Regions from separate parts of the Actinoplanes sp. NPDC048796 genome, predicted to be linked through region 2. Evidence: riboswitches for the same ligand, from Rfam matches in the RefSeq annotation. Region 2 holds a riboswitch; each other region holds the start of a gene.
The links. Region 2 has a riboswitch for cyclic di-AMP ahead of AB0C26_RS32195 (NlpC/P60 family protein). Riboswitches for the same ligand answer to the same signal wherever they lie in the genome.

Region 1: it holds a riboswitch for cyclic di-AMP, as region 2 does, so the genes downstream of both, AB0C26_RS12410 (transglycosylase family protein) here and AB0C26_RS32195 (NlpC/P60 family protein) in region 2, are expected to answer to the same signal.
Region 3: it holds a riboswitch for cyclic di-AMP, as region 2 does, so the genes downstream of both, AB0C26_RS22285 (transglycosylase family protein) here and AB0C26_RS32195 (NlpC/P60 family protein) in region 2, are expected to answer to the same signal.

What each region holds. Positions count from the first base shown of each region.
Region 1 is NZ_JBEZGO010000002.1:851,594-861,177, forward strand. It holds gene AB0C26_RS12385 (GNAT family N-acetyltransferase) at 1-577, opposite strand, end outside; gene AB0C26_RS12390 (TetR/AcrR family transcriptional regulator) at 874-1,443, shown strand; gene AB0C26_RS12395 (methyltransferase domain-containing protein) at 1,458-2,231, opposite strand; gene AB0C26_RS12400 (XRE family transcriptional regulator) at 2,279-2,845, shown strand; gene AB0C26_RS12405 (saccharopine dehydrogenase NADP-binding domain-containing protein) at 2,823-4,058, opposite strand; cyclic di-AMP (ydaO/yuaA leader) riboswitch at 4,170-4,341, shown strand; gene AB0C26_RS12410 (transglycosylase family protein) at 4,346-4,954, shown strand; gene AB0C26_RS12415 (nuclear transport factor 2 family protein) at 5,000-5,365, opposite strand; gene AB0C26_RS12420 (LysR family transcriptional regulator) at 5,436-6,377, shown strand; gene AB0C26_RS12425 (hypothetical protein) at 6,374-6,736, shown strand; gene AB0C26_RS12430 (FAD-binding oxidoreductase) at 6,738-7,415, opposite strand; gene AB0C26_RS12435 (FAD-dependent oxidoreductase) at 7,478-8,671, opposite strand; gene AB0C26_RS12440 (Hsp20/alpha crystallin family protein) at 8,885-9,316, shown strand; gene AB0C26_RS12445 (TetR family transcriptional regulator) at 9,329-9,584, opposite strand, start outside.
Region 2 is NZ_JBEZGO010000009.1:194,698-204,281, forward strand. It holds gene AB0C26_RS32190 (LamG-like jellyroll fold domain-containing protein) at 1-4,620, opposite strand, end outside; cyclic di-AMP (ydaO/yuaA leader) riboswitch at 5,030-5,176, shown strand; gene AB0C26_RS32195 (NlpC/P60 family protein) at 5,184-5,996, shown strand; gene AB0C26_RS32200 (MsnO8 family LLM class oxidoreductase) at 6,047-7,027, opposite strand; gene AB0C26_RS32205 (Uma2 family endonuclease) at 7,096-7,626, opposite strand; partial or broken gene AB0C26_RS32210 (DMT family transporter) at 7,679-8,488, opposite strand; gene AB0C26_RS32215 (Lrp/AsnC family transcriptional regulator) at 8,579-9,082, shown strand; gene AB0C26_RS32220 (AAA family ATPase) at 9,035-9,584, opposite strand, start outside.
Region 3 is NZ_JBEZGO010000005.1:137,910-147,493, reverse strand. It holds gene AB0C26_RS22305 (peroxidase family protein) at 1-319, shown strand, start outside; gene AB0C26_RS22300 (LLM class F420-dependent oxidoreductase) at 420-1,316, opposite strand; gene AB0C26_RS22295 ((2Fe-2S)-binding protein) at 1,382-2,137, shown strand; gene AB0C26_RS22290 (hypothetical protein) at 2,184-2,558, shown strand; cyclic di-AMP (ydaO/yuaA leader) riboswitch at 2,744-2,899, shown strand; gene AB0C26_RS22285 (transglycosylase family protein) at 2,902-3,585, shown strand; gene AB0C26_RS22280 (hypothetical protein) at 3,567-4,349, opposite strand; gene AB0C26_RS22275 (hypothetical protein) at 4,415-4,675, opposite strand; gene AB0C26_RS22270 (amidohydrolase family protein) at 4,731-5,771, opposite strand; gene AB0C26_RS22265 (hypothetical protein) at 5,768-6,370, opposite strand; gene AB0C26_RS22260 (hypothetical protein) at 6,367-7,044, opposite strand; gene AB0C26_RS22255 (hypothetical protein) at 7,041-7,328, opposite strand; gene paaK (phenylacetate--CoA ligase PaaK) at 7,329-8,603, opposite strand; gene AB0C26_RS22245 (VOC family protein) at 8,697-9,158, opposite strand; gene AB0C26_RS22240 (DinB family protein) at 9,155-9,584, opposite strand, start outside.

The sequences.
Region 1 (9,584 bases), on a different contig from region 2:
CGAGCCGGCTTGAGCCGTACGGTCCCTCCTGGAGGATCGGCGGTTCGCCGGTCAGCCGATAACCGCAGCGCTGGGCCACGGCGGTGCTGGCGGTGTTACGCGGGTCGATGCGGAGCAGGAGCCTGCTCAAGGCGAGCGCGCTCCGGGCGTACTGGGAAAGCAGTGCGAGTGACCCCGACGCCAGCCCGCGCCGGCGATGGTCCTTGCCCACCAGATAGCCCAGTTCGGCCTCTTTGAGGCCGAGGTCGACGCCGAAGAGCAGGACCTCGCCGAGCGGTCGCCCGCCGTCGGCGGTGATCGCGAGCTGGATGCGTGAACCGCTGACGCGGCCCTGATGAGAGCGCTTGAGGTACGCGATGCCGGCCTCGACGTCGAACGGCGACGGCATGGGCGTCCACCGGGCGATCTCGGGTTCGTCGAGCAGATCGATCAGATCGTCGAGGTCGTCGGATCGCCATTCGCGCAGCACGATGCCGTCTCCCGTCAAGGTGAGCGGGTAAGGAAGACGGCCGGCCATGATTTCGATCCTGCCCGTAAGGGGCCGGTTGCAGCCAGTCTCGATCCATATCTGGCTCATGAGTGATTGCTCATGTCGCGAACGCCTGCCGCCGCCCGAGCACCTCGGTGGTTACTCCTCGATATGTCGTCTGGCGTCCCGAAATCCTCCCGCCGGCCGTCGCGCAGCCGTTGATCATGCGGGTAGCCATGGATTCTGCACACTCAGTGCCCAATGTGGACGTTGGCGTGTGTGGTGATCTACGAAGTCGTACGGTAATCGTCGTGGACGAACAGAGCGCTACTCCGGCCCGCCGCGGGGAGACGTACGGCGGTCGGTCGCGCGCGCAACGTTCCTCCGATCGCCGGGAGCGGATCGTGGCATCGGCAGTGTATCTGTTCGGCACGCGCGACTACGACGAGGTGACCATCACCGACGTCTGCGCCCGGGCGAAGGTCTCAAAAAGGTACTTCTACGAACATTTCCGCGACCGTGAGGCCTTGGCGATCGAGGTGCAGCGGGAGCGGAACGAATGGCTGCTGCGCCGGGTGGCGGCGGCCGCCCCGCCGAGCCCGGCCGGCCTGGCCGAGCTGTTCCGGCCGGTCCTGCGCACGATGGTCGGCTTGCTGCGCGACAATCCGGAGACGGCGCACGTCATCTACATCAACGCGCCGCGGATGGAGACCCGGCGCCGCGGGGTGCTGCGCGAGGACGCCCGGTTCGTCGCGGTCATGCTGCGGTCGCTGATCACCCCGGAAGATCAGGTCCGGTACGAGCGCACCCTGCTCGCCCTGGTCGCCGGCGTCAGCGAGGTGATCATCGACTGGATCACCCACGGCATGACCGGCGACCCGGACGAGCTGGCCGAGCACCTGACCACCATCGCCGTCGCACTGGCCGAAACCCTCCAGCCCGGCGGCGGCCTCCAGCCCGGCGGCGGCCTTTAGCCCGGCTGCGGCTTTCAGCTGGGCTTGCGCCCCACGATGACCGTCCGGGTGGCACGGACGACCAGGTCGTCGCGGGTCTTGATACCGGCCACGATCTCCTCGAGGGCCTTCAGGTCGTCAGCCGAAAGCCGATCCTCGAGCCGGTGCAGCCCGCGGCCCAGCGAGATCTCCGCGTAGCGGCCGGCCGCGGCCGGCAACGGCGGCCGCAGGTCGATGTCGAACCGGCGGTCAGCCTCGACGACGAAGCCGGCCTCGGCCAGCAGGGCCGGCCAGTCGGCGTGCATGTGCAGCCCATGCTCGGCCCGCATCTTGTCGAGTTCCGCGTTGAGGCGGCCCTCGATGTCGGCCTCGGGACCGGCCGGCAGGAAGCTGGGGAAGGACTCGAGCTCCGCGACCACGAGGTGCCCACCGGGCCGCAGCACGTCGAGGGCCTGCCGCAGCCCGCGAACCGGGTCGGCCAGGTGGTGCAGCGAGGCCGAGGCCCAGATCAGGTCGGCCGGCCCGAGGTCGGGCCAGGGCTGGTCGAGGTCGGCCCGGACCGTCCGGATCCCGGGGTCGGTGGCCTGGATGTGGGCGAGCATCTCGTCGTCCATGTCGACCGCGACGACCTCGGCTCCCGGCAGCGCCCGCAGAAGCGCGCGGCTGCCCACACCGGTGCCCGCACCCAGGTCGATGATCTTCGGCTGGGCCGGGGCCAGCGAGCCGACCCAGGTGATGACCTCGTTGTGGTAGTCGCGCAACACCTCGGCGTCGAGGTCAAGCAGCTCAGCGAAAGCGGTATGTGCCATGTCTCGAAGGTAGCCGCATCTTGCGTCAGCGACATAGCATCTTGCGTATGACGCAAGACGGCGAACTCGATGCCCTGGTCCGCCAGCGCATCCGGGGCCTGCGGATGGCTCGCGGCTGGTCCCTCGACGAGCTGGCGGCCCGCTGCTACCTGAGCCCGTCCACGCTCAGCCGCATCGAGACCGGCCACCGGCGGATCGCCCTCGACCAGCTGGCCCCGATCGCGCGGGCGCTCAGCATCACCCTCGACCAGCTCGTGGAGTCGGGCGCCGACGACGACGTGGTGATCCGCCCGCACCGCGACGAGGCTCGCGGCATCACGACGTGGTTGCTCTCCCACGAGAGCAACCAGACCGTGGCCAAGCTGCGAGTGACCCGTGCGATGCCCAAGGATCTGCGGGTCCACCCGGGCCGCGACTGGTTCACCGTGCTCTCGGGCACGATCATCCTGCGCTTGGGCGAACGCACCATCACCGTCCGCACGGGCGAGGCCGCCTCGTTTTCCACGATGGTCCCGCACGCGTTCGGCGCCCTCGACGGCCCGGCCGAGGTCCTGTGCGTGCTCGACCACGAGGGCGAACGCTCCCACCTGCTCAACCACGGCGACCATCACTGACGCTGGAACCGCGGGTGGAGATCTCCACGCCGGCGGCCCGAAGGCGCTCCACGAGCGTGTCGCCGAGCGCCGTGGCCGGGGTCAGCACGCCACCCTCACCCTTCGGCAGGTCGACGGCCAGGGCCAGGGCGCTCTCCCCCAGCATGATCGCCGTGCCGCTGTAGCCAGGATCGTGGTCGTCCCGGAACCGGGCCGTGTAGTGGGCGCCCGTCGAGGTGCGGCCGAAGAGGTCGCAGGTGAAGTGCCCCTTGTCGCTGGACGGCCCCTCACCCGGTTTCGGCAGCACGCGGTCGATCACATATCGCGTCGGCGGGAACATCAGACCCGCGACGAGGGCACCGAAGCCCAGCTTGACGCCGTTGGCGGCCACCGGGGACACCAGGGGCGACGCGCCCACACTCATGAACTCCCGATAGCGGAACTCGCGCCCGTACGCGTAACCCCGCAGCGCATTGCTGCGCCGGACGACCCGCGTGTTGTAGGACGCCATGAAGAACGGCGCGAGTGTCCCCCGCAGCGACGGATGTACCCGCTCGCCCCGAACGGTGGCGATGTCGGACTGCCGGCCGAGGTCCGGCTCGGCGGCCCGGTCCGGGCTCAGCGAGTACGGGCCGGCCGCGACCCGCCTTTTCGCCGGATCCCTCTTGACGGTGTCGAGCTGATGGCGCAGCGAGTCGATGGTGCCGCCGCTGACCCCGCCGCGCAGGCTCGTCACCACCATCGCGGTGTCGGTGAGCTCGCCCGCGCCGTCACGGCGAACGGCCTCGCTCAGAACGTGCACACCGAGGTCGGACGGGATCGAGTCGAACCCGCACGAATGCACTATCCGGGCACCGGTGCCACGGGCCACCTCGTGGTTGTCGTCAATGCTCTGACGTGCGAAAAGAACCTCACCGGTCAGGTCGAGATAGTCGGTTCCGGCCCGGGCGCAGGCGTCCACCAATGGCTTGCCGTATTTCGCGTACGGCCCCACGGTCGTGACGAGAATCCGCGTCGCCCGCGCGAGCCGGGCGACCGCGTCGGCGTCACCGGCGTCCGCGACCAGGATCGGCCATTCGACGCCGAGCCGGCGTTTCACAGCATCGAGTTTGCTTTCGGAGCGGCCGGCCAGCGCGATCCGAAGGCCATCGGGGGAATGTTCGGCCAGATGCCGTGCCACCAGCGCACCGACGAAGCCGGAAGCGCCGTAGACGACGATGTCGTGCTCGGTCATGGTTGCCAATTCTCCAACAAGCTCCACAAATGCGCGCGACACGATAACGTCGATCTCGCCTATTCCTATAAGAATCCGGCGGGTGCCCTTTCGCGGTCGCCGCCGGTCCGTACGGGCGGAACGCCGAATCCTGCCGCTGCCCGGCGGAACACATACTTACGGCATGGAGCGGGGGACCCGAGTTCTTCGGCGCTTTGGCGCGCCTCGGGGTGAAGCCGCGCACGCGCGGCCGGGCACCTCAGCCCGAACCCGACAGCTGACCTCGCAGGCGTGGAGGGTCTTTCGTCATGGCACAAATGTGCAAACCTGCCCGCGTCATGGTGGGCCTGGCCGCCGCAACTGTCACTCTGGCCGCCCCAGCAGCCCCGGCACTCGCTTCACCCCCGGCCGCCGCGCCGGCGCACGCCGTCGCGCTCGCCAAGGGCGGTTCCGTCAACTGGGACGCCATCGCCGAGTGCGAATCCGGCGGCAACTGGGGCATCAACACCGGCAACGGATACTACGGCGGCCTGCAATTCAGCCGCAGCACGTGGCGCTCCCACGGCGGACACCGTTTCGCTCGCACCGCCGACCAGGCATCCCGCGCGGAACAAATCCAAATCGCCGAGCTGGTCCGCCGTTCCCAGGGCCTGGGCGCGTGGCCGACTTGTGGCCGAAAGGCCTTCTCTACCCGCCAATATCGCAGTACAAACACGGTCACTCGCAAATCCACCGTCAAGGCTCCATCCACAGCGTCATCCACAGGCCGCTACTACGTGGTGCGCGCCGGCGACACCCTTGCTTCAATCGCCGCCAAGGCAAACGTGGAAGGCGGCTGGCGAGCCCTATACCGCCTGAATCGCGCCGCTTTGAACAGCCCGCATCGCATCTTCCCGGGTCAGCCTCTGGCGCTGTAATAGCTGCTCCCGGCGCCGGCGAATGCCTGATCGCCGGCGCCGGGATCACGACCGCGGAGTCTGGAATTCCGGCTGGTCGAGAACCCGCAGCCACGTGCCGTCGGGCTGGCGGCGAACCACCTGGGCCCGGGCGCCCGAGCCATCTCGCGGAGGTGTGGAGGTCAGGGCCAGCTCGCCGCTCAGCAGGGTGGGCAGCGGCTCCTCGGGCTCGACGGTGGGCATGTGTGGCAGAGCCTCCTCCCACATGCGCTGGATGGCGGCGCGGCCGACGGTCTGGCGTCCGGGTGGGTACGCCATCACGGCATCCTCCTCGTACAGCAGTGCGAGGCCTTCGGCGTCTTTGGCGTTGGCACGCTCGACGAACAGGCGGGTCAGGTCTTCGGGGCGCTGGGCCTTCTCTCGTTTCGTCATGCGTCCAGCCTTCTCGAGGCGGGATGAGAAGTCCAACGCATGGTTTTCATGGGAGCTAGAATCCGCAGTTATGGAACTGCGGCAGCTGGAGTACTTCGTGACGGTCGCCGAGGAAGCGAACTTCACCCGGGCGGCGGAGAAGGTGCACATCAGCCAGTCGGGCGTGAGTGCGCAGGTCAAGGCGCTGGAAAGCGAGCTCGGTGCGGAGCTGTTCGACCGTTCGGGACGAGTCGCCCGCCTCACCGAGGCGGGGGTGGCCGCGCTGCCGTACGCCCGGGCCGCGCTCGACGCCGCAGCCGACCTGCGCGAGGCCATCGACGAGGTGAAGGGCCTGGTTCGCGGGCATGTGACGGTCGGAATGGTGAGCGGCTGCGAGATCACACCGCTGTTCGCCGGGATCGCCGGCTTCCACGGCGAGCACCCGGGCATCGAGCTCGAACTGACCGAGGGCGACTCCCATGATCTCGTGGCCGGAGTCCGGGCCGGCGCGATCGACATCGCCCTGGTCGGCCTCGCCGGCGAGCCGCCCGAGCACCTGGCCACGCAGGTGATCAGCAGCGAGGGCCTGGTCGCGCTCTTTCCTCCGGACGAGCCCCGCGACCGCATCTGTCTGGCCGACCTCACGGCGTACCCCATCGTCACCCTGCCGCAAGGCACCGGGATCCGTGCCGCCTTCGACGAGGCCTGTCTGGCGGCGAGGTTGATCCCCGACGTCGCGCTGGTCGCGTCGGCGCCCGGGACCGTCGCCGAGCTCGCGTCGCGCGGCTTGGGAGTGGGAGTGCTGAGCGAGTCCATGGCGCCCGCATTTCCCCACCTCACCGCCATACCCATCGATAACGTGCCGATTCCGGCGCTGTTGGCGCTTGTTTGGCGCCGGCGCGCGAGTCCGGCGCTATCGGCCCTGCTCCCGCACCTGCGGCGGGCCTTCGCTGTGGACAACTCGGTCGCCGAGGGCGCCCCTGTGGATAACCGAAAGCCTCGATCGCCGGAACTCGATAACGTCTCGGCATGACTGAGACACCGCTCCGGCAACAGCTTCGAGAGGCGCTTCCACCCGCGATGAAGGCCCGCGATCGTGCCGCGATCGCGGTTCTGCGGGCGACGCTCGCAGCTATCGACAACGCCGAAGCAGTGCAGACCGATGAGGGTACGGGGGTGAGCCTGGCCATCGAGACATCGCCTGTCGGCGTCGGCGCGACCGAGGTGGCACGCCGAGTGCTGACCGAGGAGGACGTGAGACAGATCGTCCGGGCGGAGGCGGACGATCGGGAACGCGCTGCGACCGAGTATGCCGAGCTGGGCCGGCCGGAGCGGGCCGAGCAGCTGCGTTCGGAGGCCGGCGCTCTGCTCGCCCATCTGAACCCGGAGTGAGTCAGCGCAGGGCGAAGGCGTCGTACTGGATGCGCGCCGCCGGCACCCGCAGCGCCTCCAGTCGCTCCAACATGCAGTCCACCATGGACTGCGGCCCCGAGATGTAGAAGTCGTGATGGGGCCAGGGGCCACGTGCGGCGACGGCCTCCGCGACGTCGGCCGTCGTGCGCACGATCGTCAGCCAGGGATGGCGAACGGCCAGCCGGTCCAGCGGCTCGCGGTCGTAGAAGGCGCCGTCATCCCGCTCCGCGCGGAACAGATGGATCCACCTTGTGCGGTTGTACCTTGACAACTCATCGATCAACGCCTTGGCCGGGGCGAGGCCGGTTCCTCCCGTGATGAAGACCAGGTCCCTGCGGGAGTACGGGTTGAGCGCCATCGAACCGTGCGGCTCGCCGAGCCTGAGCGTGTCGCCGGGCTTGAGCCGTTCGACGAGGGCGGCCGATACGCCGGACGGGGATCCCGCGCGCACATGGAACTCGAGCACCCGGTCCCGCCGCGGGGCGTTCGCCATGGCATAGGGCGAGCTCTGCCACGGCCGGTACGGGCACTCGATCTCCACGTGCTGCCCGGCCCGGAACGGCATCGCCCGGCGGGTGCGGCAGGTGAAGACCACGACGTCGGCTCCGCGGCGCTCGTGGGTGAGCACTTCCGCGGGCCACCACTGTGAGGCCGCCACCCCGGAAGCGTCGCCGATCATCCGCCCCGGCGCGACGGACACCGAGTGCGAAACGCGCTGCTCTACGCGGCCAGCTCGGACAAATCCACGTCCGTGGCGGCCAGCCGGGTCCGGTCGACGGTGGCGCCCGATCGGATCAGCGCGTCGATCTTGTCGGAGACGTCCCAGATGTTGACGTTCATGCCGGCGGCCACCTTGCCGTCGACCAACCAGAACGCGATGAACTCGCGAGCGGCGAGGTCACCGCGGATCACCACCTCGGCGTCCGCCGGCGCCGAGCCGGTGTACTCCATGCCCAGGTCGTACTGGTCGGTGAAGAAGAACGGCAGGCGGTCGTAGACCACGTCCTCGCCGAGCATCGCCCGTGCCGCCACCGGACCGCTGCGGATCGCCGTGTCCCAGTGCTCCACGCGCAGGCGCCGGCCGAGCAGCGGGTGCTCGATGTTGGCGATGTCGCCGGCCGCGAAGATGTCGGGGTCGCTGGTGGCCAGCCTCGACGAGACGAGCACGCCGTTGTCGACCTCGAGGCCGGCGCCGGCGGCGAGCGAGACGTTCGGCGTCACACCGATGCCGGCCACGATCACGTCGGCCGGCACCGAGGTGCCGTCGGCCAGCCGTACGCCGTCGGCCGTCACCTCGGTGACGTGCGTGTTCATGCGCAGCTCGGTGCCGTTGGCGCGGTGCAGGTCGGCGAAGACCCGGGCGATCTCGTCGCCGAGAATGTGCTGCAGGGGCAGGGCCGACGTTCCGACGACGGTCACCCGCGCGCCCCGGCTGCGCGCGGCGGCGGCGACCTCGAGGCCGATCCAGCCGGCGCCGACCACCACGAGGCGGGTGTCCTTGGCGATGGCTTCGTCGATGCGGTGGGAGTCGGCGAGCGTCCGCAGCAGGAGCGCTCGCTCGCCGCCCGGCACGTCCAGCCGGCGCGGGGACGAGCCGGTGGCCAGCAGGAGGCGGTCGTAGTCGACGTCGTCGCCGTTGTCGAGACGCAGCGACTTGGTGGTGCGGTCGAGCGCGGTCGCGGTGACGCCGAGGCGCAGGTCCACGTCGTGGTCGGCGTACCACTCGGTGGAGTGCACGAAGACGCTGTCGGGCTCGTCGTTGCCGAGCAGCAGGCCCTTGGAGAGCGGCGGACGCTCGTACGGGCGGACGGTCTCCGCACCGATCAGCGTGACCGGGCCCGCGAAGCCGGACTTGCGCAGGGTTTCCACCGCTTTGGCGCCGGCCAGGCCGCCGCCCACCACGACATACGTCATGGGCTCATCATTCACCCGTCCGGCCGGCCGGACTATGACGCGGGACGCAGGCCGGATTTTTCGCCAAACCCCTTGGCACTCGGCTGACGACAGTGCTAAAAAATGACTTGTCGGTGCTGCTCAGAGGCTCACCGACCTCGGCAGAACTGATCTGAGCCGAGCGCCACGCGCTCGCCGGGCAGGCCGGCGAGCCATCTATGGGAGGTGGTTTCCGTGGTGCTGACTTTCGATCCCTTCCGCGAGTTCGACCGTCTGGCGGGCCAGATGCTCGGTGGCGGTAACTCCATCGCGATGCCGATCGACCTCTACCGTTCCGGTGACCATTTCGTGCTGCACTGCGACCTCGCCGGCATCGACCCGGGCTCCGTCGACGTGGGTGTCGACGGGCGGGTGCTGACCATTCGCGCCGAGCGTTCGCCGCGCACCGACGAAGAGGTCCAGTGGGTTCGCCGCGAGCGCGCGACCGGCACGTTCGAGCGCCGGCTCACGCTGGGCGACGGGCTCGACCTCGACCGGATCGAGGCGACGTGGCAGGACGGCGTGCTGACGCTGACCATTCCGGTCGCCGAGGCGGCCAAGCCGCGCCGGATCGCCATCAACACCTCGCCCGCCACGACGGGCGACCGCGCACTCGAAAGCGCGTAAAACGTTCTGCCTTCAGGGCCCGGTGGGCGATGCGCCCGCCGGGCCTTCGGCCGTTTCCGCCATCTTCTCCACGGCCGCCATCAGCAGGTCGACGCCGAACGCGAAGTAGGCCTCCTGGTCGGGCGTATCGGCGTACGTCTCACCGAACTCGACCATCATCGGGAACTGATCGGGCGGCAGGCACACCAACTCCAGGCGGCGCTGCCGCCGCCACTCGGCCGTCTCCTCCGGGCTCGCGTGCGGCGGACCCTCCGGCTGCATCTGGAGC
Region 2 (9,584 bases):
GCCGTCGGCGCCGTTCAGCACGGCCGCGCCGCCGCGCTCGGCGGAGAACGTGACGCCGCCGGCCGGGGTGAGCTTGCCGTTGCCGACCTCGTCGGCGGCCCGGCCCTCGGTGAGCCCGTCCAGCTTCCAGCGGGCCGCCCGGTCGGCGCCGGTCAGCCACAACGCCTCCGACGTCTGGTTGCCGGCCCCGTCGTACGCGTAGCCGATCCGCTCCAGCACCGGCCCGGTCCCGGCCCGGCGGTTCGTCGCCGTCAGCGCGTCGTCGCCGTTGTACTCGTGCTCGGTGACCTGGTTGACGCCGTCCGGGTCGAGCGTCGACGAGGTGGTCCGCCCGGCGGCGTCGACCGCGTACCGGGTCACCGTGACGCCGTTGTTGGTCTTGCGCTCGGTGAGGTTGCCGGCGGCGTCGTACGTGTTCTGCTCGACCACGAAGGAGGCGCCGGTGGCCGGGTCGCGGCGGGTGGTCGATCCGTTCAGCCCGTTGTCGGTGTAGGTGTAGGCGGTGACCCAGTTCATCGCGTCGGCCTCGGTGGCCAGCCGGCCCGCCGGGTCGTACGTCTTGGTCAGCACCGTCACGTCGCGGGCCGGCGACGGGTTGTTCGGGTCGCCGGTGAAGTCCTCGAGCACGGCCGAGGTCAGCTGCCCGTCGGCGTCGTAGGTGTTGCGGGTGACGTCGCCGTCCGGCTCGGTCTCGGTGACCACGTTGCCGAACGCGTCGTAGGTGTAGAAGGTGCTGTGCCCGGTGGAGTCGACGGTCTCGGCCTGCTGCCCGTGGGCGTTGTAGACGCTGAAGACGGTGCGCCCGGCGTCACCGCCGGTGCTGTCCTGCACGTGCTGCTCGACGAGATAGCCGTCGACGTCGTACGCCATCGAGGTCGCCGCGGTGTGCGCCACCCCGGTGATCCGGTCGGTGACCTTGGGCTCGACCTTCCAGATCACCCGGCTCAGCGCGTCGTAGCCGTACGACGTCGTGCGCCCCTGCGGGTACGTGGACGTGGTCACCGTCTCGTCGGTGACCCGCCCGGCCAGGTCGTACACGAAGGACGTGCGCTTGCCCGACGGCTCGGTCCGGGCGGCCACGTCGCCGTTGCTGTAGTAGGCGATGGTCTGCCGGTTGCCGGCCGGGGTGGTGATGGACGTCGGCAGGCCGGCGGGAACGAGACCGCCGCCGGTCGCCGCGCCGGTGCCGTCGGAGTACGCCGTCCGGGTGACCCGGCCGAGCGGGTCGGTCACCGCCGTCCGGTTGCCCTTGGTGTCGTACGTGTAGGTCGTCAGATAGCGGTTGTCGGTGGCCGACGACGAGCGCCCGTCGCGCGTGGTGAGCAGGACGTCGTTGCGCGGATCGGGCGTGAGCTGGGCGGTGGTCGCGTCCGGGTAGTAGGTGTTGTAGACGGTCGAGCACCGGCCGGCGGACTGGTCCTGGCAGGTGGTCGTGGAGACCACGTTGCCGCGGACGTCGTGCTCCTCGGTGGTCACCGCGCCGTTCGGGTCGGTCGTGGTGCGCGGGAAGCCGCCGGAGTCGTACCCGTACTTCGTGGTCTTGCCGAGGGCGTCGGTCGAGGAGATCTTCCGGTCGGTGTCGAGCTCGTGCACGTCGGTGAGCCACTTGCCGCCCGGATCGGTGGTGATCACCGTCTTCACGGGCGGTCCCGGCGTCTTGGCCCGGGCGTCGAACTGCGTCTTGACCTGGGCGGTCGACAGTTCCGAGCGGTAGTAGGCGAACTCGGCCAGGTAACCCGGGAAGAAGCCGTTGGTGCTGTCCGCGGCCGCCGACGGCCAGTTGAGCGTGGTGCCGGCGCCGACGTACGGGTTCCAGGCGTCGGTCGCCTCGACGGTGCGGTCGACCGTGCCGGCCGGCCGGCCGTCGAGGTAGAGCGTGGTGCTGCCGGTGCCCGCGGCGAGCGCGACGTGGTGCCACTGACCGTCGTTCACCGTGCCGCCGGTGGTGATCGGCGTGGCGCCGTCGCAGTAGCAGAACTGGCCGCGCACCTTGCCGTCACGCCCGACGTAGAGGGCCGGCACCCAGGCGTCGGTGTCCTCGTCGGGATCGTTCCAGATCTCGTGCGACTGGAACGAGTACAGCACGCCGCCGGTGCTCGCCCCGGCGTCCATCTTGAACCACAGGCTCACCGACACCGGCCCGGACCGCGGCACGTTGCCGTCGCCGAGCGCCACGTACGACGCCTCGCCGTCGAAGGAGGCGACCTTGTCCTCGAACGGCCCGCCGGTGTTGCCCAGGCCGACGTCGCTGTAGTGGGCGTCGTCGCCGATGACCTCGTTGACCGGCCGCCAGGTGCCCGACTCGGCGAACCGCCAGTAGTCGGCCGGCCGGGCGGCCAGCACCGCGGCCCGGTAGACCTTGCTCGAGCCCGAGGTGGTGGGTTTGCCGAGCCGCCACACGCCACCGTTGATGTCGGTGACCGTGCTGACCGTGCCGTCGGCCCGGTCGTAGTCGATGGCCGCTGTCGCGTTCCCCGACGGGCGCAGGATCTTGATGACCGGGTGCGAGTCGGTGGTGCCGGAACGGTACAGCGCGGCGATCTCGTCCGCGGTCAGCGGGCGGTCGAAGTGGGCGGCCTCGGCCAGCTCGCCCTTGAAGAAGCTCGGCACCGCGGCCGACGAGGGCTGGTCCGGCCAGCCGTTGCCGTTGAAGCCGGCGCCCAGGTAGCGCCGGGTGGCGCCGGACAACGCCGAGATCGCCAGCGCGCCGGTCTTCGTGCCGGCCTCGGCGCCGTCGAGGTAGAGCCACTGCTTGCCCGCGCCCGCCACCAGCACGGCCTGGTGCCAGCGGCCGTCGTCGACGGCGGCCGGGGTGGCGATCGTCGTCTTCGACCCGTCCCACAGGCCGCCGTGCAGCCGGCCGCTGGCTCCGATGTAGAGGGCGGGCGTGTAGTGGCCGGTGGTGCTCGACTTGGTGACCGGGTCGGCGGAATAGCCGTACAGCACGCCGCGGTTGCCGGGCTCGGCCCGGAACCACAGCGACAACGACTGCACGCCGGCCGACGCGCCGAGCGGCGACGGGAGCTCGACTCGTGACGACGTTCCGTTGAACGCGGCCGCGGTGGCCGACGCCCCGGTCAGCGGGCCGGGCCGGCCCAGCGTCACATCGACGTAGCCGCCGTTGTCCAGGCCCTGGTTGGCCAGGACGGCGCTGGTCGCGGTGGCGCCGCCGGTGTCGGTCAGGCGCCAGTAGGCGTCGGGGCCGGCGTTGGCGACGATGGACGGATGCTGGGAGGCGGACGTGTGCTCGTACGCCGTGCACTTGCCGTCGTTGTGCGGCGGGCAGACCCGGGTCAGCTCGTCGTCCGGCCCGTAGTGGTACTCGTGGGTGTAGCTGGTCTCCGGGTCGTCCGGGTCAAGCCGTTCGGTGCTGACGTACCGCACGTGCCATCGCCCCGAACCGGTGGACATCCAGTCGATCCACAGGCGACGGCCGGAGGCGGCGGTGATGGATTTGGTACGCCCGTCGGCGTACTGGAAACTCAGCGCGCGGTTCTGCACGTCCGTGATGGAGGCGATCCGGTACCGGCCGGCGCCGGCGGCGGCGGTGAACACGTACGCCGTGCCGTCCTTGTCGATCAGGCGATAGCCCCCGCTGACCGCGGTGAAGGTCGCGAACCGCCCCGGCGGCGGCACGAACGAGCCGTCGCTGTTACGGCCGAAGCCGACCTCCTGCCCGTTGGGGTAGGTGACCACGACGCCCTGCAGCGCGCCGGCCCGATCGCGCGCCTCGGTCGCCTTGGCGTCCAGGATGCTCGACCAGCCGGCGCCGAACGCGGTGTCCCGCCGGACGTCGAGCGTGTTGTAGAAACGGTCCATGGCCAGTGACGGCCCGACGGTCGGCACGGTGACGTCGGTGACCGTGGTGGTGTAGTTACGGGTGTCCGGGTCGAAGCCGCGATCGCCGTTCTGCGACAGGCTCATGGTGATCAGGGACTGCGGGAACCGGGGCAGCAGCGCGTTGGTCTCCTGGGACGTGCTCACGGCCGCGCCGTCGCTCGCGGTGGCCGTCCAGGTGTAGGTCTGGCCCCACTTGAGCGCCCCGGCCGGCACGGTCCAACTGCGTGACGACCGGGTGCCGGACTGGGCCACGGCCGTGCCGGCCGCGTTCGTGACGGTGAACGCGTACGTGGTGGCGTTCGGGCCACCGTCGGGATCGTTGCCGGTGACCATCAGCTCCGGCGTCAGGGTGGGCACGGTGGCGCCGGTGCCGGGGTACTGGGCGTCGATCTGCGGCGCGACGTTGCCGGCGGCGGCGAGCGCGGCGGCGGCCCCGCGGGTGACGATCTTCGGGCTGGTGGACTTCTCGACCTGCCGTTGCGGCCGGCTGGCGGGCGGCAGAGCGCCGACGCCCTTGCCGGGTTTACGCCCCGCTCCCCCGTCGGCCCGGGTGTCGGCGGCGGAGGCCGGCCCGGCCCGCAGCGGCCCCCCGTCGAGCTGCCGCGGGACGGGTTTGGCGGCCACCGTCGGCGGGGATTGGAAGTACGCCTTCAGCGATCCCAGCATCGAGACGACGGACGGCCCGCGTTCCAGCTCGCCGGCCAGGTGAAGCGGGACCGCCCCACTGATGGTCAGCGACATCGACGCGAACAAGCCCAGAATTCGTCGTCCGGCGGCCATGGCACTCCGTCCCCGATCGTCATGGCCGCGTTCTGCGCGCCGTGCACAGTGGAGCCGCTTGATCGACTGCCCGGCTAGTGTTCGGGCCGGGCCCGTACTGTTCGGAACGATCTCGAACAGGCCGAACGACCAGCGCCGTCAGCCAAAAAAATCATGTGCGCTATTTCACCGAGTCGGATAAGCGCACCGTAGTCAGACAGCTACAATCCGTTTCCGAAACTCCGATGGAACCGGCGAAAGGGGGCGGCGCTCAGCATGCCAACTACTGAGGGTCATTCCGCCTTCGTCACGGGAACGGCAGATCGGGGTGTAGCAAGGTGAGGCCGGCCGCACCCATTGGCCGACTCGCGTCGATCCGGCTCACGCCGAGCCCTGCCCGGGCCGATCGCCGCGACCATGAGCGTTCAGAACACCATGAAGGCATCCGGGGCAGGGACGGGGGAACCACCATCGGCTCACGTACGCAGTGGGCCTTGGGGTGAAGCCGCTCCGCGCGGCCGGGCAACCTTCCCGCCCGAACCCGACAGCTAACCTCGCAGGCGTGCCGGAAGGATCTCCCTACCGTGCACGAACAACGTTCGAGCCGGCGCCGCATGGCCGCCGGCACCATCGCCCTGTCGCTGAGCCTGGGCGCCGGGCAACTGGTCGCCGCCTCCAGCGCCACGGCGGCACCGATCTCCACCGCACAGCTCGCGGCCGTGGCCGCGGCGAAGAAACAGGTCTCGATCCGCACCGCGATCAGCGCCCGCACCATCGCCATGGGCCGGTCGACGAGGATCACGGTCTCCTACCGGAACCCCGCCAACGGCGCCGCGGTCAACTCCGGCACGGTGCGGCTCCAGGCGTACCGCAACGGCAAGTGGGTCACCTGGTTCGCGAAGAAGCTCACCAGTAAGGGCACCGTCGCCTTCACCCCCGCGCCGAAGGTCACCGGCTACTTCCGCACCGTCTACAGCGGCAACAGCGCCTTCGCCGCACGCACCGGCGGAAAACTCAAGGTGACCGTCGTCCGTGTCTCCTCGGGCCGGAGCGCGAAGATCCTGGCCGAGGCGAAGAGGCACGTCGGCAAGCTTTACCTGTACGGCGCGGCCGGCCCCAACCGGTTCGACTGCTCCGGCTACACGATGTACGTCTACCGCAAGTCGGTCGGCGTCAAGCTGCCGCACAAGGCCAACTCCCAGCAGCGGTACGGCCGGGCGATCAGCAAGGGCGCCAAGCAGCCCGGTGACCTGCTCATCTCGCGCCGGGGCTCGTACGGCTACCATGCCGCCGTCTACGCCGGAAACGGGTACATGTACGACTCGCCCCACACCGGCGCCCGGATCAGCAAGCGTAAGATCTTCAACGCCAACTACGTGGTCCGCCGCCTGGCCTGACCGCCACTCCCGCGGCCGGCGTCAATGGGGATGCCGGCCGCGGGAGCGGTTCAGGCGCTCGGAAACAGTGCCGCCAGCGCCGCGTCCGAGGCGGCCAGGGCGGTCCGGTCGAAGGTGCTGCCGGAGGTGACGAGCTCGGCCGCGCCCGTACGGTCAAGCAGCTCGGCGAGCCGGCTCTCCACCTGCCGTGGCGTGCCGGCGATGGCCGCCGCGACGGTCTGCTCCAGGTATTGCCGCTGGCGCGGCGTGCGGTCGGCGGCCTTGGCGACGGCCACCGGTTCCAAAGGCGGAAACACCCCGGTCGTACGGCTTCGCGCCATCGCCCACGCCTCCGGAAGGAGCAGATCGGCGGCCTCGGCGGCGGTGTCCGCCACCAGCACGTCCAGGCTGATCGCCACCCACGGCCGCTCCTGCCGCGCCGACGGCCGGAACTCACGCCGATAACGCTCCAGCGCGTCCAGCCTGTCCTCCCGCAGAATCGGGCCACCCACGATCACCGGCAGCCCGAGCGCCGCCGCGACCTCCAGCCCACTACCCGTCGCCAGCACGAACAAAGGCACGACGCCGTACGGCCGGGGATGCAGCCCGATCTCCGACGTCCCGTCGAGAAACCCGCGCAGCTCCCCCAGGTCGGCGGCGAAGTCCCGCTCCACCTGCCGAAGCGCCCGCCGCACCGGCGCGGTGAACCCCGGCGACCGCCCCAGCCCCAGATCGACCCGCCCCGGCGCGAAGGCCGACAGAGTCGCGAACTGCTCAGCCACCACAAGCGGCTGATGATGCGGCAACATCACCCCGGCCGACCCGACCCGGATCGTCCCGGTGGCCCCGGCCACGGCCGCCAGCAGGACAGCCGGCGCCGACCCCGCGATCCCCGGAACGCCATGATGCTCGGCCACCCAGAACCGCCGATACCCGAGCCGCTCGGCCCGCGCCGCCCGCGCAACCGTCCCACGAAGCGCTTCCGCCTCGGCTTCACCAGCACGCGTACGGGACCGGTCAAGAAGCGAGACCTGAAACCGAGAGTCGATCACCAACCTTCCAGCACCCTCCGGTGCCGGGTTGTTCCTCCCCCGGCCGAAACAAAGGCCCAGCTCACACCTCAGAGCCGGCCGAGATCGACCTCGACCGGGAACGGCGCGGTCACCTTCACGACGCCGGTGAAGACCTCGCCGTCACGGTAGCGGCCGGCGGCCGGGTCGAGGACGTACGTGTAGACCAGCGGCGCCCCGGTGGCGGCCTGCTCCACGCGCCAGTAGAACTGGATGCCGGCCCTCGCGTACTGGTCCGCCTTGACGACCCGGTCGGTCGTCTCCGTTCCCGGGGCTACGATCTCGGCCACCAGGAGTACGTGCTCGGGGCGCGTCGGAGTGACGTCGATGGTGTCCGCGCGATACACCGTGACGTCAGGGCGGAGGTTGGTCAGCGGAGCGTCGCACAGCCGCACCTCGACATTGGTGTCGGCGTTCCAGCCCGGGCCCACGGCGGTGTCCCACGCGTTCGCCAGCAACCTGGCCAGGCGGTTGTGCCGCTTGGACGGGCTCGGGAGTGGGTGGACCACCCCGTCGACGATCTCGATGCCCGTGCGGCTCTGCGCTGTCCACGCGTCGTACTGCTCCAGCGTGATCTGCATGGGCACTTCTTACACCCCGGCGGCGGAACGGTAGCTCCGACACGATGACGGCCGCGACGATGAGGGCGCCGCCGGTGAGGGCGCCCGCGGTCAGGCGTTCGCCGGCCAGGCGGCCGATCAGGGCGGCCCACACCGGCTCGCCGGCGTAGATGACCGTGGCTCTGGTGGGTGGGACCGCGCGCTGGGCCCAGTTCATCGTGACCTGGATGAGTGCGCTGGCCACGCCGAGAGCGCCGGCGATCGCGGCCAGGGTCCACGAGGGGGCGGGCAGCGGCTCGCCGGCCAGAGGGCGCACCGCGAAGCAGATCAGGGCGCACACCGCCACCTGGACGACGGTGACCCGCCGGGCGTCGACCGTGCCGGCGAAACGTCCGATGAGCAGGATCTCGGCGGCGATCGCGACCGTGCCTATCAGCGTCACCACCTCGCCCGCGCCCAGGCTCAGCCCGGCCGTGGCGGCGCCGGTGAGCAGCAGCAGGCCGGCGAAAGCGCAACCGATCCCGGCCCACGTGCCGGCGCTGGGCGTACGGCGGGTCGTCGCCCACAGCCCCAAGGGCACCAGCGGCACGTACAGCGCCGTGAGGAACGCCGACGTGGAACTCGGGATCGACTGGAGCCCGACGGTCTGCAGCCCGTACCCGCCGGCCAGCGCCACGCCGACGACGGCGCCAACCGCCAGTTCGCGCCGGGTCACCTGTCGCAGGGCTCGTGGGGACAGCGCCGCCAGGGCGAGCGCGGCCACGCCGAAGCGCAGGCCGACGAAGGACCACGGCCCGGCGACGGCGAGCCCTTTCTGCACCGTGCGGAAGGTGCCGCCCCAGACTGCGGTCACCGCGACAAGAGCCCATTCTTTCCTGACCATGTACGCCACGGTGCCGAGCCCACCGTCCGTACACAACTAATGGAGATCAAGAGGCATCGGAGGCGCAACTATTGTAAGAAGGTGCCCACCTTGGACGAGAAAGATTGCGCGATCCTCGACCTGCTGCAACAAGAGGGGGATCTGCCGAACATCGAGCTGGCCCGCCGGCTCCAGCTCTCGCCGGCGGCCACCCTGCGGCGGGTGCAGCGCTTGCGCGCCGAAGGCGTGATCACCGGGGTACGGGCTCTGGTCGACCCTGAGAAGGCGGGCGCCCGGGTCGAGGCGTTCGTGCTCGTGGCCCTCACCGAGCACTCCGACGAGGGTGACGCCCGCTTCGCCGAGGCCCTGGCCGCCATCCCGGCCGTCCTGCGGGCCGACGCGGTGACCGGGCCCGAGGACGTTCTGCTGCACATCGCCGCCGCCGACGCCCGCGAACTGCAGCAGGTGCTGCGCTCGCTGACCCGCGTGGGCGCGCGCCGCCTGACCACGCTGCTGCGGCTGGAGGCCGTCAAGGAACCGGCGCCGGTTCCCGCGAGGCCGGCCGGCTCACAAGTCCGGAGCGCCCTTCCACGTGGTGGCCAGCTCCCGGCGTGAGGTGACGCCCAGCTTGGTGAAGATCTTGCGGATGTGCCACTCGACGGTGCGAGGGCTGAGGAACAGCGCCGCGCCGATCTCCGCGTTGGTACGGCCGTCGACGGCGAGGCGGATGATCGACGTTTCCTGGGCGGTCAGATCCCGGCGCGCGTCGGCGGCCGGGCGGCGGACGTTCTCGCCGGCGCCGGCCAGTTCCCGGCGGGCCCGTTCGGCGAAGCCCTCGGCGCCCATGGTGGTGAACGCCTGGTGGGCGGCGCGCAGTTCGACCCGGGCGTCGGCGTCCCGGCCGGCCCGGAGCAGCCATTCGCCGTACAGCAATCGGGCCCGGAAAGCCTCTGTGGTCGTCTCGGTGACCGACAGGTGCTCGATGGCCTCGCGGTAGCGGTCCTCGGCCGTGGCGGCCGGATCGGCCAGCGCGTCGGCGATCGCCTGAGTTCCCCGGGCCCATCGGGTACGCACGTCGGCCGTCCGCTCGGCGAGACGGTCCCGCGCCTCGACCACG
Region 3 (9,584 bases), on a different contig from region 2:
CGCCTCGGTGGCCAAGCTTCGCGCCGTCTACCGGTCGATCGACGAGGTCGACACGATGGTCGGCCTGTTCGCGGAGACGCCGCCCGAGGGCTTCGGCTTCTCGGACACGGCGTTCCGCGTCTTCATCCTGATGGCCTCGCGGCGGCTGCAGAGCGACCGGTTCCTGACCGCCGACTACCGCCCCGAGATCTACACCCGGTTCGGCCTCGACCGGATCGCCGAGACCAGCATGACCGCCCTGATCAGCCGCCACTGCCCAGCACTGGGCGCCAAGCTTCCGGCCAACGCGTTCAAACCCTGGCCGTCGTCCTCGACGTGATCCGGCGACAGCGCTGGGCCGCCGGGCCGGTCGTGCGCGGTCCGCTCGTGGCCGCCGCTCCACTTCCGCGGCGGCGGCCGACACGGCGCGCGGGGTGGGGTCAGTGCAGGTCGGCGTCCTCGGCGGCGGACATCAGGGCGGCCGCGGTGTCGATCAGCTCGGTCAGTGAGGACAACGCCGACGGCAGGGTCACGTAGACGTGGTCCACGCCTACCTTGGCCAGGGCCTCGATCTCCTCGACGATCTTCGGTACGGAGGGGGTCGCGGCCACGCCGATCTGGAAGACGCAGGTGATGGCCGCTCGGTCACGGCCCGCCGCCTCGGCCAGGTCGCGCAGGCGGGTCAGGGTCTCGCCGACCTGCTGGGGTGCCGTCGCGGTCGGGAGCCAGCCGTCGGCGCGGCGGGCGATGCGCCGCAGGGCGGGTTCGCCGCGGCCGCCGAGGATGACCGGGACGCGTCGGGCGGGCTTTGGGTTGATACGGGCGGATTTGATCGAGTATCGACCGTTGTCGAAGGTGACCGGGTCGGGGCCCCAGACCGCCTCCGCCACGTCCAGGAACTCGTCCAGGGCGGCGCCCCGCTCGGTCAGCGGGCGCGGGGCGCTGGCCTCGAACTCGTCGATGGACCAGCCGGCGCCCAGGCCGGCGATGAGGCGGCCGCCGCTGGCCGCGTCCAGGGCCGACAGCATCTTGGCCAGGCGGACCGGTACGTGCAGCGGCGGCACCAGGACGCCTGTGCCCAGTTCGATCCGCGAGGTCACGGCGGCCGCCATCGACAGGGTGACCAGTGGATCCGTGGTGTAGCCGTACCGTTCCGGCCACGGCACATCGGGCATTCCGTACAACCCGTGGGGTCCGGTCTGGTCTTCCGGGGTCAGCACCCGGTCGTACGCCCACAGGCTGTCGAAGCCGATCTGCTCGGCTTCCCGGGCGAACGCGGTCACGTCGTGCGCCAGGTCGTAGGTGGTGGTCTGCGGCAGGTTCACACCCAGTTTCACCGGGCCACCCTACCGTCCACTGGGGACGCGTCACTGAAAAGCGTTCGGGCGGGTATACAGCGGTGGTGGGAGATCTCGTGGACGCGCCGATCCTCGCCGCGATCGCGGCGGGTTTCGGCTCCAGCAACCGGGTGCCGGGGCTCGCGGCCGACCTGCTGGTGCGCGATCTCGAGGGCTGGATCCCCGCGGAAAGCCTGGTCGGCGACGGTGTCGAGGTGCTGCTCGAGGCGGGCCGGCGCCGGTGGCCGGCGGCGCAGCCGCACGTGTCGGCGGCGCTGATCTGGAAGGCGTACTCCTTCTGGCTCGCGGTTCCGGCGGTCTTCGGGTGGGTGGCGGCGCGCCGGGTGCCGCATCTCTCGCGTGCTCAGGTGCTGATCCGGTTCGACGACCGGTACGCGCCGGCGCGGCTCGGGCTGCGCGAGGACGTGCCGGTGTCGGTGCTGCCCGGCGACCCGCTGGCCGGTGGCGGAGAGCCGCGGGTCCGGGTCGCCGGTGACGAGGGCGCGCTGCTGGCGACGCTGCGCCGGACGCTGCTCGACGAGCATGTGACGCCGCTGCTCGACACCGTTGCCGACGCGACCCGGGTCAGCCGGCGCCTGCTGCTGGGGTCACTCTCGGCGGGGGTCGCGCACGCGGCTCAGCGGGCCGCCGCGGTGGCCGGGGTGCCGCCGGGGGAGACGACGGGCCGGGTGCTGCGGACGCTGGGGGTGGCGGGGCTGGTCGAGTGGAACGCCGAGCGGGTCCGTCGCCGCACGTGCTGCCTGGCATTCACGATTCCGCATCAGCGGCTCTGCGCGGACTGTTCGATCCAGCGGCGCTGAACCGAACATGGGAGCGCTCCCGTATGGGTACCAGGGAGGCATGCTCATGGCGTTGTTGTTGGATCTCGCGAACATCCTCGGTGGATTGCTGCTGGCCGCGGCCCTGCTGCGGCAGATTCCCCGGGTGGGCGGTGGGGTGGGCGGGTTCGCCGACAAGGTGGCGCCCTGGGGCTGGGTGGTCGGCGTCGTCGCCCTGGTGGCCGGCGGCTACTACCTGCTTGTGCACCTGTTCGACGGGCCGCACGTCTTCCACTTCGAGGTGGTCGGTATCGCCGTCGGCGTCGCGCTGCTCTGGGACCGCCTGACCGGTCGCAAACCGGTCGAACCGGGCGCCGCGCCGTTCGGCCGGGGACTGCTGCTGGCGATCTTCGGTCTCGTCGCCATTGTCGTCGGGCTGCAGGGCCTGGTAACGCCGGACTGATCGTGCCTGGTCGCGGCCTTGATCGTGGTGGCCCACATAACGGGACGAAATCGGGCACATTCCCGGCCTGGGCGTACTGAGAACAACGTCACGATCGCCCTTCGGGCCTTTGCCGACCGTCGCCGGGCGTGGTTACGGTCGGCCGGTCCCACGATCGTGGGCACCGCGGGCGGAACGCCGAGTCCTGCCGCCGCCCGACGGAATTCAACTCAGGCATGGAGCGGGGGACCCACACGTTCCTCGGCACGCCCAGCGCGTGCCTCGGGGTGAAGCCGCCACGTGCGGCCGGGCACCTCAGCCCGAACCCGACAGCTCACCTCGTAGGCGTGGAGGTTGTTCTTCCATGGCACAGACCCGTAAGCACACCATCGCCCTCGGCCTGACCACCGCCGGCGTGGCCGGAGCGTTCGCCCTGTTCGGTGCGGCCCAGCCGGCTCAGGCCGCGGGCAGCGTCAACTGGGACGCCGTCGCCCAGTGCGAGTCCGGCGGCAACTGGAGCATCAACACCGGCAACGGCTACCACGGTGGCCTGCAGTTCACCAAGAGCACCTGGAAGGCCTACGGCGGCGGCAAGTACGCCAGCACTGCCGACAAGGCGAGCCGCAGCGAGCAGATCCGGATCGCCGAGAAGGTCCTCGACGGTCAGGGCATCGGCGCCTGGCCCGTCTGCGGCAAGAAGGCCGGCTCGTCCAAGAGCTACAAGGGCCACAACACCAGCGGCGCTTCGGAGACGAAGAAGTCGTCGGTGAAGAAGAAGTCGACGAGCACGCACAGCAGCCACAGCACCCACAGCACGCACAAGAAGTCGACCTCGACGACCCACAAGTCGAGCGCGAAGACGACGTCGACCCACAAGTCGACGACCCGGACCAGCGGTGACTTCTACGTGGTCCGCGCCGGCGACACCCTGGCCAAGATCGCCAACCGCTACCAGATCGAGGGTGGCTGGGAGCGGCTCGCCGAGCTCAACAAGAGCATCATCGACGACCCGAACCTGATCTTCCCGGGTCAGCGCATCGCGATCTGAGCGATCTCCCCGAAAGTGACCCGGCGGCTCGCCCGGACCTCGGTGTTCCCCCGCACCGGGGCCGGGGCCGCCGCCAGCACCGCGGCCGCCTGCGATTCCTCGCGCAGGCTGCTCGCGGCGCGCCGGGCCAGCGAGGCGTCGTGCCAGGCCGTGGCCTCGGCCTCGACGGCCAGGTCGTAGCACTGGCGCAGCCACGCGGCCGAGGCCCGCGCGATCACCAGTTCCTGGTCGACCGGGTGCAGCCGCGCGTCCCAGCCGTTGCGCCCGGCGATCGCGTCACCCAGCGCCGAAGCCGGGAGCTCGCCGCGGCCGACCGCCGCCGAGACGGCCTGGTGCAGGAAGCGCTCCCGCGCCGCGTACTCCTCGCAGGTCCGCACCGACCACGGGGTGCCCCACGCCGCGGCCGAGGCCGCGCTCCGCACCCGGGCATCCGCCTCCAGCCACGCGTCGTACGCCGTGTTCACCGAGGCCGACGCCTGCTCCCAGATCTCCTGCCAGCGCTGCGCCGAGGCCGCCGCCCGCGAGGCCGCCACCTCGACCTCCGAGGCGAACTGGGCCGCCCGCTCGGCCTCCTCGGCCTGACGCCGCCGCAGGGTGGCCTGCGACCGCAGCGCGGCCACGGTCTCCTGAGCCGCCTTCCGGGGGTGGCGCATCGCCTGCGGGCTGCCCAGTAGGAGCAGAGCGGGCAGGGTGAGCAGCATCAGCGTGGCCCAGATGGCCGCCGGCGCCGGCGAGGAAACGAGCATCTCCGCTACAACATTCATGACTATCTATCCGTCCAGTCGGCACGTCCACTCTTCGCAACAGGGCTGCGATCACCAAGCGGTGATCAGAGGGACGCGGCCGGAGGCGCGCGAGAACCGCGGACACCCGCGGTGAACTGCGTACTGAGGACGGTGGCGCGGTCAAGCGGCGCCTGCTCGAACTCCGCCTCCTCACCCGGCTCTTCCGGGGAGGATTCAGAAACGGCGGAGGAGGAAACAGCGGCGGACGGCCGCTGCGGCGTGGCGACCTGCGCCAGCAACACGAACAGCAGAATGGACAGCAACGCGCGCGGCAGGAGTGTCCCGCGTGCGCCGGCCGTCGTCATGCGTACCAACATAGCGACTCATGGGAGATCTTGCCCGGCGCGCCACACCGCCACGTCAGAGTGACGGCCGCCGCGGACGGCGCTTGTGAACGTACGCCGCCGGGAGGCCGAACAGCTTGCGGGCGTTCCCCGAGACGAACGCCCGGAACACCTCCGGCGCGAGCCGCTGGGCCAGCCGCAGCAGCCCGGTGTTGTAGTTCTCGGTCATCTCGATGTTCGGCGGCCGCCGGACGTAGTGGTCGGGCCCGTCGGTGGCCGCGTCCGACCCGAAGAGCACCCGGTCCGGTCCCAGCTCGTCGAGCAGCCGCTCGGCCTCGGCCGACCGGCACCACGAGGTCTCGAGGTAGAGGTTCGGCAGCGCGGCGGCGTGCCGCAGGGCGCGCTTGCGGCCCTCCGGAGGTCCGAGGTACGTGTGGTAGAGCACGAACCGTACCGCCGGGAACCGCTCGGCCAGGCGCCGGATCAGGTCGGGATCGGCCGGTCCGGGCGCGCTGTGCACCGTCACGGGCACGCCGGCCTCCTGGGCCACTCGCAGGTACGGATCCAGCCCCGGCGTGTCGGCCGGATACCCGTCGTACGCCGGATGGAGCTTGAGTCCGGCGCCGCCGGCGGCGAGCCGGCGCCGGACGTCGGCCGGATCGGGACCGCCGGGCCGGACCCAGACGAGCGGGGTGAGCCACGGCGTCGCCTCGGCGACGATCTCGACCAGGTCGTTGTCGGTCCATGAGACCAGCGCGTGCGTCATGCCGCCGGAGAACGCGGCCGTGCGCAGGCTGTCGAAACCCAGCATGCCGCCGCCGGGCGCGCGGACGTGCGTGTGCGCGTCGACCGGGTCCAGCCCGATCCAGAGCCGGTAGTCCGCCCCGTCGTTGTTGTCGCACCGCTCCGATCGCGCCGAGCGCACGACGCAGTCGACGACGTGGCGCCCGGCCGTGGGGATCGAGGCGAGCCAGCCGGCGTCGTCGCGCCGCATGGGCAGATCCCGCGGGGAGGACCACCCGTCGTACCCGTAATGGAGAACCGGGAAGGGCATCGATCCGGTGTAGCGGATCAGGCCCCGGCCGGCCCACCGCAGCGGTCGGTCGTAGCGCCTCACAGGGAGATGGTCCAGCCGTGACCGTCGTGGTCGTCCCAGCGCTCGTCGTCCGCGGCCGGATCCGGCATCCCCTGGCGCAGCAGGTGATAGCCGTAGCGAATGGTGGTTCCGCGCACGCCCCACACCAGCCCTCGGAACACGTGCGGCAGCGGCTGCGCGCGCACGAACTCGTAGACGTCACCTTCCGGGGGCGCGGTACCCGGCGACACGAACGGCAAACCGTCCATCGTCCCGCTGGTGTAGTTCGGCACGGGCGCGTCGACCGCGCTCCAGACGAAACCCACCGAGGTGTACGCCCCGGCGGCGTCGTCGAACACGATTTCGCGCGCCATGATGTCCTCGGTGAAGACCGGAGACGTCGTACGGTCGTTCGCGCCCACGACGAAGAAGAAGTGGTGCAGCGAGAACTCGGTGGACCCGTCGACCGTCCGTGGCAGTTCGAGAACCGCGGTCCGGACCGGGGACGGCGCCAGCACGACCTGTTCGGCCGAGGACCAGTCGGGAGGTGCGCCGCTGGGGGAGCAGACGTAGTGCGCCTGGACCAGGGCGATGCCCGGTCCCGGGTCGACCCAGTTCTTGCGCAGGCCGAAGACGCTCACAGGTGGTGGTACCAACAGTTGCCCCCTCCCGGCGCCGACGCCCCGTCCGGCCCCAGCCACGTCTCGTTCTTCTCCTCCGGCGGGTACATGCGCCCGACGTGGTACTGCTGCACGAGGGTGGCCCCGCGCGGCCCCCACATCCGCGAACGGAAGCGATGCGGCAGGTCCAGGCCGTACAACATCCGGTATTTCTCGTGGTGGAAGCGTTCCTTGTCGTCGTACGTGTAATAGTTCCTGGCCTGGAACTCGGAGTCGCCGGGGATGCGCGGGTCCTCCATGGGGCTGTAGACCGGCGCGACCCAGTCGCCCACCGACCAGTAGATGCAGATGTTGGTGATCCAGCCGTTGTCGTCGGTGTACTCGAGGTCGCGGTAGACGATGTCCTCGGTGAACAGGTCGGTGGTCCAGCGGTGGCCGTGCTGGAACACCTCGAAGTAGTAGTGGAAACGGTATTCCGGCGTGGACCGGTTGTTCTCCAGATCCCAGACGGTGCGCGGCATCCGCAGCACCTTCAGCCGCTGCCGCGGAGAGCCGCCGAGATCCTGCAGTACCCGCGCCTCGTGACCCCAGCTCCAGTCCGGCCACTGACCGGGAGGTGTTGCCGCGTAATGGATGAGGACCTGTTCCACACCGTCGCCGGAGTCGGTCCAGCCCTTCGGGTAATACCAGCTCATGGGCTGATCACCTCGTAGGTGCGCACGCTGGGCACACCCATGAGCAGCTCCGGCAGCGCCCGGTAGAAGTCGCCGGTCTCCGGCCGGTCGAGGTAACGCTGCATGTCCTCGACGCTGGCCCAGCTCGACACCGCCATCACGCGGTCGCCGCTGCGCAGCGACTGGACGAAGACGATGCCGGCCGCCCGCGCCACGATCTGCTGTTCCTGCCGGACGACGAGCTCCGACAGCCGGGCCACGGCGCCGGGCCGCGCGGTGGCTTCGAGGATGCGGAATACGGCCATTCAGCGCTCCCTGTGGTCGACCAGCCGCTGGATTTTTCCGGCGGAGCGGGCGAGAGTCTCGGGTTCGGTCACGACCACCTCGACGCTGGTGCCGACGGTGTCCTTGACCGTCTTGGCCATTTCGGCGCCGGCGGCCTCGCGGCGGTCGCCGGGGCAGTCGGGGCGCGCCTCGACCTGGACGGTGAGGTGGTCCATGCGGCCGCGCTTGGTGAGTACCAGCTGGAAATGCGGAGCCAGTCCCGGCGTCCGCAGGATGATCTCCTCGATCTGGGTCGGGAAGAGGTTCACCCCGCGCACGATGATCATGTCGTCGGAGCGGCCCGTGATCTTCTCCATCCGGCGCATCGCCGGGCGCGCGGTGCCGGGCATCAGCCGGGTCAGGTCGCGGGTGCGATACCTGATGATGGGCATCGCCTCCTTGGTGAGCGAGGTGAAGACGAGTTCGCCGTGCTCGGCCGGCTCGCCGGTGACCGGGTCCAGGATCTCCGGATAGAAGTGGTCCTCCCAGATGTGCAGGCCGTCCTTGGTCTCCACGCACTCCTGGGCGACGCCGGGCCCGATCACCTCGGACAGGCCGTAGATGTCGACGGCGTGGATGCCGGCGCGTTCCTCCATCTCGAGGCGCATCTGCTCGGTCCACGGCTCGGCCCCGAAAATCCCGATCTCGAGGCTCGACTTGCGCGGGTCGAGGCCCTGTTTCTCGAACTCGTCGATGACGGTGAGCATGTACGACGGCGTCACCATGATGACCCGCGGCTGGAAGTCGGTGATGAGCTGCACCTGCCGCGGCGTCATGCCGCCCGACACCGGGATGACCGTGCAGCCCAGCCTCTCCGCCCCGTAATGGGCGCCCAGGCCCCCGGTGAAGAGCCCGTAGCCGTACGCGTTGTGGAGCCGATCGCCGGGCCGGGCGCCGGCCGCGCGCAGCGATCGGGCCATCACAGTCGACCAGGTGTCGAGGTCACGCTCGGTGTAGCCGACGACGGTGGGCTTGCCGGTCGTCCCCGACGACGCGTGGATGCGCCGCACCTGGTCGCCGGGGACGGCGAACATGCCGAACGGGTAGTTGTCGCGCAGGTCGGCCTTGCTGGTGGTGGGAAATCGCGTCAGGTCGGACAGGTCGCGGCAGTCGTCCGGGTGGACACCGGCGGCGTCGAACGCCCGCCGGTAGTGCGGGACGTTCTGGTACGCGTGCCGCAGCGTCCACTGGAGCCGTTCGAGCTGGAGCCCGCGCAGCTCGTCCACGCTCAGCCGCTCGGCGTCGTCGACCGTCATAGGAGCCTCCCGTCAGGTGCTCCATTCACGTAATCCCCGCGAAAGGAGGTTCGCAACTTGGGAGGCTCGTTACGCACAACCGCACAAGACGGGTCAGTCCAGGCAGAACTCGTTGCCCTCGGGGTCGGCCATCACGATGAACCCGAAGCTCAGCGGGGGAGCGGGCTCCTCACGCCGCAGCCGCTTGGCCCCGAGCGCCACGAGCCGGTCGTGCTCGGCCTCCAGCGCCGCCATCCGTTCCTCGCCCCGAAGGCCGGGAGCCGACCGGACGTCCAGGTGAACGCGGTTCTTGACCGCCTTCTCCTCGGGCACCTGCTGGAAGAACACGCGGGGGCGCTTCCCCTCGGGATCCTCGATCGCCGACTGCGCGTTGCGCCGCTGTTTCGGCACGTTGAACCGCTCCAGCGCCTCCTCCCAGGCGGCCCACACGTCGTCGCCGGGCGCCAGCTCGACGCCCGGCGGCGCCGGCACGACGTAGCCGAGGACCTGGCGCCAGAACTCGGCCTGGGCCTTGGGGTCGCGGGCGTCGAAGGTCACCTGGAACTCGGTGCTCACAGCTTTTCTCCATTCGTGTGCGGGTAGAGGTCGCGCAGCAGGCAGACCTCGGACAGGTGATGGATCAGTTCGCGGTTGATGTGCAGGACCAACTCGGCCATCGTCGCCTCCGGGTAGGGCTCGCTCGGTCCCGCCTTCTTCTCCAGGTCGGCCTGGCTCACCCCGGCCAGCCAGATCGCCAGCTGCTCGTCGAGCTGGCGGCGGGCCCCGGCCGCCGTTCCGGCATAATCCCACGTCTCGTACGCGGCGGCGGGCGCGCCGAAGTGGGACGCGTTGCGCATCGCGAGCACCCCGACGATCACGTGACCGAGCCGCCAGGCGATCGTCGTGACGGGCGGCGGCGACGGCTCGGGAAACGCGAAGTCGATGGTGAAGTCGCCGCCGCCGGCGTGCACCGGCGCGGGCGAGGTGCCGCGCGGCCGCACG